DNA from 2 places in the Halobacillus amylolyticus genome. Region 2 is predicted to be linked to the other one. Evidence: predicted binding sites of a transcription regulator. Region 2 holds the regulator's gene; the other holds the start of a gene.

Region 1 (4,537 bases), 630 kb from region 2:
CTCTTCTGCATGTTGGGACTCTTCACTGTAAAGTTGGTATAGTATGTCAGAATGTATAGTAGCTTCGTTGTATCTAGAGATACTTACATCTGCGTCCAAAGTGTTTAGGAAATGGCTAAGGTGAGTAAGGATTCCTTTTAAGTTAGTGTTAGCCCTACTTAGGTAATGTTTTCTAAGTTTAATTCTAACTGAATTTTTATCAAAGTCCAGAATTATAGGTGTATAAAAATTAGCCTTATCCTCAGTTTGACCCAGATAGACACTTTCATATTTATATAAAATTACTACACTGTTTCCATTTTGTCTAATAGATATCACTTTTTCATCACTAGCAATTGTCTGAGCTACTTTTCGGTTAAAGGCAGGCGAGTCTGAATAACGCTCCATTAATTCATCTTCATCGATGTCTGATTCTAAATTTATTACGTAAGTATGATCTTGTTTATCAAATACTAATCTATTGAAAATAAACTCATCAAGATTAGAATCTTCATATCTTCCTTGTTCAATCTCTTGATTGACCAGATTCTGCATCTTTTGCCATCCATTATCCCCGGTGATTTCTTCATATTTTCTATTAAAGTCATGCATATCCACTCTTAAAAATGGTTTTAAATCATGAGTGATCTCTAAGTTCCTTAGTAAAGTTGCAGTATAAGATTGTGGCATAATTGCCCTCCCGTATTTTTTAATCGTTCTAATTTTCATTTATTATTTAAAAGTGGGGAACGGTACGACTACTATGTGTAGGAAAGGTAATATACTTTAAACAACCCTTCCCTCTTTCAATTTTATAATAATTCATACAAAAATCCTACACATTCGACAAATTAAGACAAAACACATTCATAAGATTAGCTATAGTAATTAGGACTAAATATTTGGTGACAGGGGTTTAGTTGTAACCATCTGATAACTCTTAACACTTTTTGTTAAATTGAAATGAACACTTTACTGGAAATTAGAACGTGCACAATATCACTTTATATGGAGCCTCTGCGGGCAAGGTCATGAGCCGTGCAGCCAAATGCTTCAAGGGATTTGGCTAAGTCGATGCAGGCTATCATATTCAGCACTTTCGGATAAGAAAGTGTTTATTTACACTTGGCGGTCAAATTAGTCTAAGGGAGAATCATTATAAGGTAAGGGATCAAATGCTATTTCCCGATCTATATCGGGTACCCAGTGGATACTAAACGCATCTAAAATTCTTAGGAGATGATTTAATGGGACTTATATGAGTAGCTTAGCCGTTGACTGTTACCAAAGGATTCTAACACCAAATGAAATGGGCGGACATCAAACCACAACAAGTCCAAGGAAACATGGCTAACCTTCGGGCTATCTTTGTTTATTTAACCTATATTGGGTTTCTCTTTCTTTAATTTGCTGAAGTCGTTTCCTGCATAACTCGGTTGTTACTCTAAAATCTTTTGCCCACTGATTTACTAGGTGCGGGTTGTTAATGTCGTATTGTGAAATCATATGGTAGGGAAGGGCTGCATAAAAAGTAAAATGTCTGGCATCTCGTTCTTGGAGTTTACGAAATGCATCAGTCATCATAGTTTGTTTGCCTACATGTCTAAGAACATGGCAGAACTCATGATAAAATTGCTCACGTTGAACTTCTTTAGTACGTCTTGAATCAACTGTAATGGCACGGAACCTTCCAAACACTTCATAGTGTGGGGAAACAGGCTTACGGTGTAAAAAAGTTTCGTACTTCCGAGCGATGGTATAAGCCATGAGTTGTGAGGGTGTAGTTATATGTAACTTTAGATACCAATCTGAGACCCAATCCTCTAAATGGGTTGTTGTATAAGTTGGAAAATACAAGATAAGCACCGTCCTTGCTAATTATTATAAGAACAAATGTTCGATTTATCAATAAAAAAATAAAGCATATTTAATGCCTTATTAAGGTAACCCTATTGTATTTTCTATATGAGTATATTTATAATCTACTGTTAATAAACCTTTTTCCTAGAGTGCCTGCATTGATAAAGATCCTAGCCTTCACAGATATACAAATAAGTGTTTACTTTACTGCTAGTGGGTAATTATTAGTTGCCGAGGCAGACGTTATTATTTTCTTCAGTTTAAATATCATCAACCTCTTTATGATCTTTACTCTTAAGATTTTTATCCCTACTCTTATTATATAAATAATCAAAATAATCCTCTAAACTACGAATATCTTCAGGAGACATCTCTTTCCATTTTTCAATATCCCAAAAACCAGCATCCTCAACTCCGTATTTTATAAAGAGGTTATTCGTTTCCCTAATAGGATCAAAGTTACTGTGAGTATCGTTATATTGATATTGCTCTTTTCCTAATAAATAATCAATTGAGCAGTTAAAGAAGTCAGAAATTTCCCTCAGTGTATTATAGTCAGGTTGACGATTGCCAGATTCATATTTTGAAATTGCTGAGTAAGATAATTCAAGTTTCTTTGCAAGGTCTTCTCTAGATAATTTCTTTTTCTTCCTCAAAAGCGTTAACCTTTTATGAAAATCCATCGGCAACCCTCCGTTTTAGACATTATAATATAATTTAATTTTACCCTATTTGTCCAATTTGATAAATAATATTGGACAAATTGGGGATTTTTTATTGACAATGGACGTTATGTCCATTAAGATTTTCTTTAACAGGACGAATTGTCCAATGAAGGAGGGATAATTTGAGAATTAAACTTAAGTCTGTTCGCTTGGAAAAAGGCTTGAAGGATGTAGATTCATTAGCAGGAAAGATTGGTATTTCGGCATCGTATTATTACAAAATTGAAAAGGGATCTCGAAATCCTGGTATTGATTTAGCGAAAAAAATTGCAGATGAATTAGATCACACTGTTGATGATCTTTTTTTAAATCCGGATTTGGACACTTCGTCCAATGATGTTGTTTAGCTAGTTATCTAAAGATTGATAGGGCTGTCCTTATTGATCCGTAGCATACACATAAAACGAGGTGATGATATGGCTAAACAAAAACAAAAGCAGTCGCCACTTAAGCTTGTGAAAGAAACGTTTGGTGATGTCCCAGCCAAGAAAGCTTTTCAACATGCTTTAGCCCCTTATTTCGATAAGAAGGAAGAGTATCAGACTAGCACTAAATAGTCATCCTGTAAAAATTTTATATTGGCCCACTGTATTTTAGAACAGGTCCCAAAATACAAAAAAGGAGGGGGCCATGAACTTTGGACAAGCTTTAAAACAACTAAGAGCAAGGCAAGGACTCACACAGGAACAAGTTGCGCATGACTTAAACATCAGTAAGCAGTTAGTATCACATGTAGAAACAGGAAGACGAATGCTACATGAAGAAATAGCAAGAAAATCACTAAGTTGCTATGACGATCCCATATACGCTATGAACGTTATGTATGAATTCTCAAATGGTTTTACAGCACCTCAACTTACTGGGACAAGCATTGAATGGCATCGGTTATGTATTAAGGAAATTGCTGTTAGAGAAATGGAAAAGGCTTTGGGTATTCTAAATGAAATCAACCTATGTAAACCACCGAAGGAAACAGACCAGGAAGAGAGAAAGAGGATCGCTAGCGCGGTTGATGAGCTCCTAGACACTGAAATCGCTATAAGTAATATGAAAGTAATTTTAGCCTCTGAGTATTCGATTTCATTAAGAAAACATATGAGTAGAAAAATTCCAGATTGGAAAAAGAAGGGCTGGATTAGGGGACAGATTTAAAAGCTATGAAGGAGCAAGAGACTTAACGATCATCATCCTTTACTAGCCGCATTAGCCATGCTGTATCGAAAAAAAGTTTTTAGAGGAAGTAAAGTTAACTGCCAGAAATCTTATTAAGTTCACTTGAAGAAATTGAAAGGGAGGAATTATATGACAGAAAGGGAAGTTCTCAATCCTATAAATATCATTGCACATCAGTATGACGAGATCTTAACTGAGAGAGAATTGCATGTATTTGAAAAGGTGCGTGATCAACTTTTTATAGGTATGGTGAATGTCGCAACGGAAAGAGGGCTGAAGGTAGGAGCTTCAATATCACCGGAAAATTTACAGTATTTTATGGAAAGAGCAGTTGACGGAGCATTGGTCATAAATAATCTCAAACATAAAAAAACCGTTCAGGGCTGCAACCCATAAACGGCACGTCAGTATTTAAAATATATCATGCATGGTTTGTCATCACAAGTTGTTGGGAGATGATGAAGCGAAGTAGTGAAGCACATTTCATTCCACTTATAGGGTGTATTAATTAGCTGGAAAATGAACCTTTATCAGGTATTTTATCACATTAATAATGGATACATTTTCCGGGGTACGTATAGAGACAGCTTATTATTAAAAGTATTATTTCACTCTGCTAAAGAGGATAATGCTCAGAAGGAGGGGTATCATTGCAAGGCTGGGTAAAATTACATCGAAAGATCCTTCATAGTGAAATATTTGAGAATGAAAAGATGTTGAAGGTTTTTATATACTGTTTAACAAAATCAAGTCATAAGGAAGCAGAAATAAGGGTAGGAAGACAGAAGGTTCAACTGGAG
Region 2 (4,537 bases):
TTTGGGTCCACAACAGTCATACCTTTCAACTGATTTTTAAAGGATTTACGAACATTCTTTAAATATTCTTGACGAAGTTCTTGCTGCTCCGTCTTTTCAGCTTTATTTAAACCTTCACCTTTAGATTTATTAGCTAATTCATTAATTCGTTTCAGTTTTTCATCTGCTAACATTTTCACATACCTCCTTAACTGGTATTGGCCATGAAAAAGACAAGCGTCATATGACACTTGTTATATAGTAATATTACCTATTTTTCTGTTGTTTTTCAAGCGTAATGAACTCTTGGTATCGACGATGCACAGTAGCCTTAGAGACATCGTAACCCAGTCCTCTTAGTGTCGCTGCGATCTCGTTAAAGGTTAGTTTGTTGTTTCTTAAGCGAACAACTTCTTCAACTGGAAAATCAACCCGTGCTCTGCCGGGAGCAAGATGTTGATTCGATAAGTTCTTAGATGGATCGTATCCACTCTCAACGGCCTTCTTCATCCCTCGCCTAATCTTCATATTATGTATTTTGCGCTGGTATTCTTCAACAACTCCTACAATCTGCAGCACCATGGAATCCGATTCAGAAAATTGCAGTTCCCCTTCGTGTGATAACGAATAGATACGAACATCCAGCTTTTGAAGTTGATGAAAAAGTGCAATTTTGGTATTTCCTCTGCCCAATCTCGTCTCATCTTGAATAATAAGAACATCTGCTTTTCCATTTGAAAAATGGTCCAGCAAGCGGAAGACCCCTTCACGTTCAATATCATATCCGCTTGCTTGCTCTTCAATACAATCTACCACTTCGATTGATTGGTGTTCGGCCATCGCCATTAATTCAGTCCGTTGTCTTTTTAATGAAGAAACTTGTGCTTCTTTCTCCGTGCTTACACGGCAATAGAGAATTGCTTTCATGCTGTACCACCTCTTGTTTTTTCAACCCAAGGATAACTGATTTATATACTTGTGACCATAGAGTAATATAAAAAGGCTAGACCAGCGGCAAATAATAGAATATACGTGATATCGAGTTTTGAAAGTTTGTTGAACATATAATATACCCCCTATTAAGGAACAACCGTTCTTAGAAACGTTTGTTCGTGTTTGTTAATTTTAATTATATACGAACAAAAGTTCCTGTCAACTGTTTTTTCGAACGCTTGTTTGTATTTTTTGAAAACGCATGGTACAATGTGGTTATTATAATTCTATGTACGAGGTGGCAATCTATGAATAAACTTTCGAAACGTCAACAAGCAATACTAGACTTTATTAAAGAGCAAGTCTTACTAAAGGGGTACCCCCCATCCGTAAGAGAAATCGGACAATCCGTCGGGCTTGCTTCGAGTTCAACCGTGCACGGACACCTTTCCCGCTTAGAAAAAAAAGGCTACCTTCGACGGGACCCTACGAAACCCCGAGCGATAGAAGTCATTGATTTAGAGGAGAACCAAAGCGTTCCCCGCACCGAAGCATTTTACGCACCGGTAATAGGTAAAGTTACGGCTGGCTCCCCCATTACAGCAATAGAAAATATCGAGGAATACGTCCCTCTTCCTGACTCATTAGCAGGGTCAGATGACAATACGTTTGTTTTAGTTGTACAAGGTGATAGTATGATTGAAGCGGGTATCCTGAATGGAGATATGGTGATCGTTCGCCATCAACAGACAGCCGAGAACGGGGATATTGTTGTGGCTATGACAGAGGATGAGGAAGCCACAGTGAAGCGTTTTTTCAAAGAAAAGAAGCATATTCGACTACAGCCTGAAAATGCAACCATGGAACCGATTATATTAAATGATGTTTCAATACTAGGTAAAGTAGTCGGTCTTTACCGCACCGTTCATTAAAAAAATCCGAGAGCTAAATCAATTGCTCTCGGATTTTTAGTTTAGGAAAATTTATCACGCTAACGTGGTGACTTGTAATATTGCTGACCTTTATAGTTTTTTCCGCATCAAGTTAGCAGCTTAAATTGATGCATAATCTATGCCTCTGGTTCAATTGCTGATATTTTATGAAAGTCTGACAAATGCCCTCTACATTGCTATAGTCATTACATATAATGAACTATTAACTGATAAAGGAGGTATAGATATGAGTTACGGCAATTACGGATCAGGATTTGCCTTGATCGTGGTTCTTTTCATTCTTTTGATCATCGTAGGTACTGGCTTTAACCGCGGTGGATACGGTGGTGGATTTGGTGGAGGTTTTTAATAAAAACTCTCCAGTAGTTTTTGAGGATAGATCTATTATCCTTCCTTCATAACTAGTATTTTAGCCTATCCAGAGTAACAAGTAACCCCCTAAGCTTAAACATTTCCGTTGAAACGTTTACCTTCTCTCACCTTTGACGATGGTACAGACGATAAAGGGACAGTGACCCGCATCCTCTGTACCATCTTTTGCAATGATAGCTTTATACCTGGCCCTCCCGCAAAAATCCAGAGCTCTGTTGTTATGCCTGCTTTTGTTAGCGATTTAATTAAAAAACCTTGACGCTCCCAGCGCCAAGGCATTTCAAAGTTTAATAAGTTTGTAGATATTGCTCGCGCTCCCATGGATGTACCTGAGTACGGAACATATCCCACTCTATTTCTTTCGCTTCAATAAAGTGTTCAAACAAGTGCTCTCCAAGCGCTTTTACCATGACTTCATCTGATTGCAGCTCAAGAAGTGCATCAGAAAGTGTTGCAGGCAGATCCTTAACGCCGTGGGCTTCACGCTCTCTTTTGTCCATTACATAGATGTTACGATCAACTGGTGCTGGTGCCTCAAGCTTGTTCTCAACACCATCAAGACCAGCAGCAAGCAGCACTGCCATAGCCATGTATGGGTTTGCCGCAGGGTCAACACTACGCACTTCAATACGCGTGCTTAACCCGCGAGATGTCGGCACACGAACGAGTGGACTACGGTTTTGACCTGACCAAGCAACATAACAAGGTGCTTCGTAACCAGGTACAAGACGCTTATAGGAATTGATAGTCGGGTTGGTTACGGCTGTGAAGTTAGTCGCATGCTTTACAATTCCGGCTGTAAATTGATAAGCGACATCAGATAACTGCTCTTTTCCATTTTCATCAAAAAAGGCATTGCCATCCTCAGTGAATAGTGACATGTTGGCATGCATACCAGATCCGTTCACACCAAACAATGGTTTAGGCATAAAGGTTGCATGTAATCCATGCTGGCGTGCAATGGTCTTAACTGCCAGCTTAAAAGTTTGAATATCGTCGCAGTGTTTTACTGCATCAGAATATTTGAAATCGATCTCATGTTGTCCCGGAGCCACTTCATGGTGAGAAGCTTCGATTTCAAAACCCATCTCTTCAAGCTCAAGCACAATATCACGACGGCAATTTTCACCTAAGTCTGTTGGTGCTAAATCAAAATACCCGCCTTTATCATTAAGTTCCATCGTTGGTTCGCCATTTACATCCAGCTTGAAAAGGAAAAATTCAGGCTCTGTTCCGATATTAAAGGCCGAGAAACCTAGTTCTTCCATTTTCTTTAAATTACGCTTTAGATTGTAACGTGGACATCCTTCAAATGGTGTCATATCAGGGTTATAAATATCACAAATAAAGCGTGCTACCTTACCTTTTTCAGATGACCACGGGAAGACAACAAATGTATCAAGGTCTGGTACTAAGTACATGTCTGATTCTTCAATACGAACAAATCCTTCGATGGACGAACCATCAAACATCATCATTCCATCAAGAGCTTTATCTACTTGACTTACTGGTATTTCAACATTTTTAATCGTGCCTAGCATATCCGTGAATTGCAAACGGACAAACTTTACATTTTCCTCGTCAATCTTCTTGAAAATTTCTTCTCTCGTGAATCCCATTTGTCTCCTCCTATGCTACTTTAGTGGAAGAATCGTGATAATTCTCCCTGTCTTATACTTGCCTTCCCTTGCCTTCCCGCGGTGAACAGTTCTCGCTGTAACATACGGCGAAGCTCTTTGTCAGTGAGTTCATTATGAACTTCTTCCATTTGGTCTCCACTGTATGGCTCATTCTCCGGCTGATGGGTAAGCGTAAGCACCTGTTTAATTCCAGCCATATTCACGCCCTTTTCAATAAGCGCTTTAATCTCAAGCAAACGATCAACATCATTAAAGGAAAAAAGCCGTTGATTGCCGTTTGATCTAACTGGATTAACTAACTGATGCTTTTCGTAATACCTGATTTGCCGGGCTGAAAGATCAGTCAAGGATTGTACAATCCCCATCGGGAACAACGGCATCGAACGACGAACTTCATCACTCATCGATTTGCCACCCCCAAAAGAAATTCTAATTACATTATACGACAGTCATTATAGATGTCAAGAGATGTTAAGTAAGTTAACATGGAAATTCACAGAAAAAACTGAAGAATGAATGTCCTTCAGTTTTTATGTATTGATCAACATTCTCTTAATTTAATTGTTGCACTGCCTGTGAGACAGCGATTTTAACGTGAGCATACGTGAGCCCACCTTGAACAAAGGCGGTATAAGGAGGGCGCAGCGGACCATCTGCTGT

Evidence for each region. Region 2 encodes LexA, which represses DNA repair genes until DNA is damaged. Its sites were predicted from a motif close to CGAACATATGTTCG; they were not measured.
Region 1: MUO15_RS00200 (ImmA/IrrE family metallo-endopeptidase) is a predicted target of LexA. The motif match lies at 1,866-1,879, and genes of this name have one in related genera.

Annotation. Positions count from the first base shown of each region.
Region 1 is NZ_CP095075.1:36,982-41,518, forward strand. Features, by position in the region: gene MUO15_RS00195 (hypothetical protein) at 1-669, opposite strand, end outside; gene MUO15_RS00200 (ImmA/IrrE family metallo-endopeptidase) at 1,342-1,836, opposite strand; gene MUO15_RS00205 (helix-turn-helix domain-containing protein) at 2,100-2,522, opposite strand; gene MUO15_RS00210 (helix-turn-helix transcriptional regulator) at 2,687-2,911, shown strand; gene MUO15_RS00215 (hypothetical protein) at 2,981-3,121, shown strand; gene MUO15_RS00220 (helix-turn-helix transcriptional regulator) at 3,195-3,716, shown strand; gene MUO15_RS00225 (hypothetical protein) at 3,867-4,133, shown strand; gene MUO15_RS00230 (DnaD domain-containing protein) at 4,388-4,537, shown strand, end outside.
Region 2 is NZ_CP095075.1:671,321-675,857, forward strand. Features, by position in the region: gene MUO15_RS03575 (DUF896 domain-containing protein) at 1-173, opposite strand, end outside; gene MUO15_RS03580 (YneB family resolvase-like protein) at 247-906, opposite strand; gene lexA (transcriptional repressor LexA) at 1,221-1,844, shown strand; gene MUO15_RS03590 (YjcZ family sporulation protein) at 2,092-2,214, shown strand; gene glnA (type I glutamate--ammonia ligase) at 2,525-3,856, opposite strand; gene MUO15_RS03600 (MerR family transcriptional regulator) at 3,877-4,281, opposite strand; gene MUO15_RS03605 (methionine gamma-lyase family protein) at 4,430-4,537, opposite strand, start outside.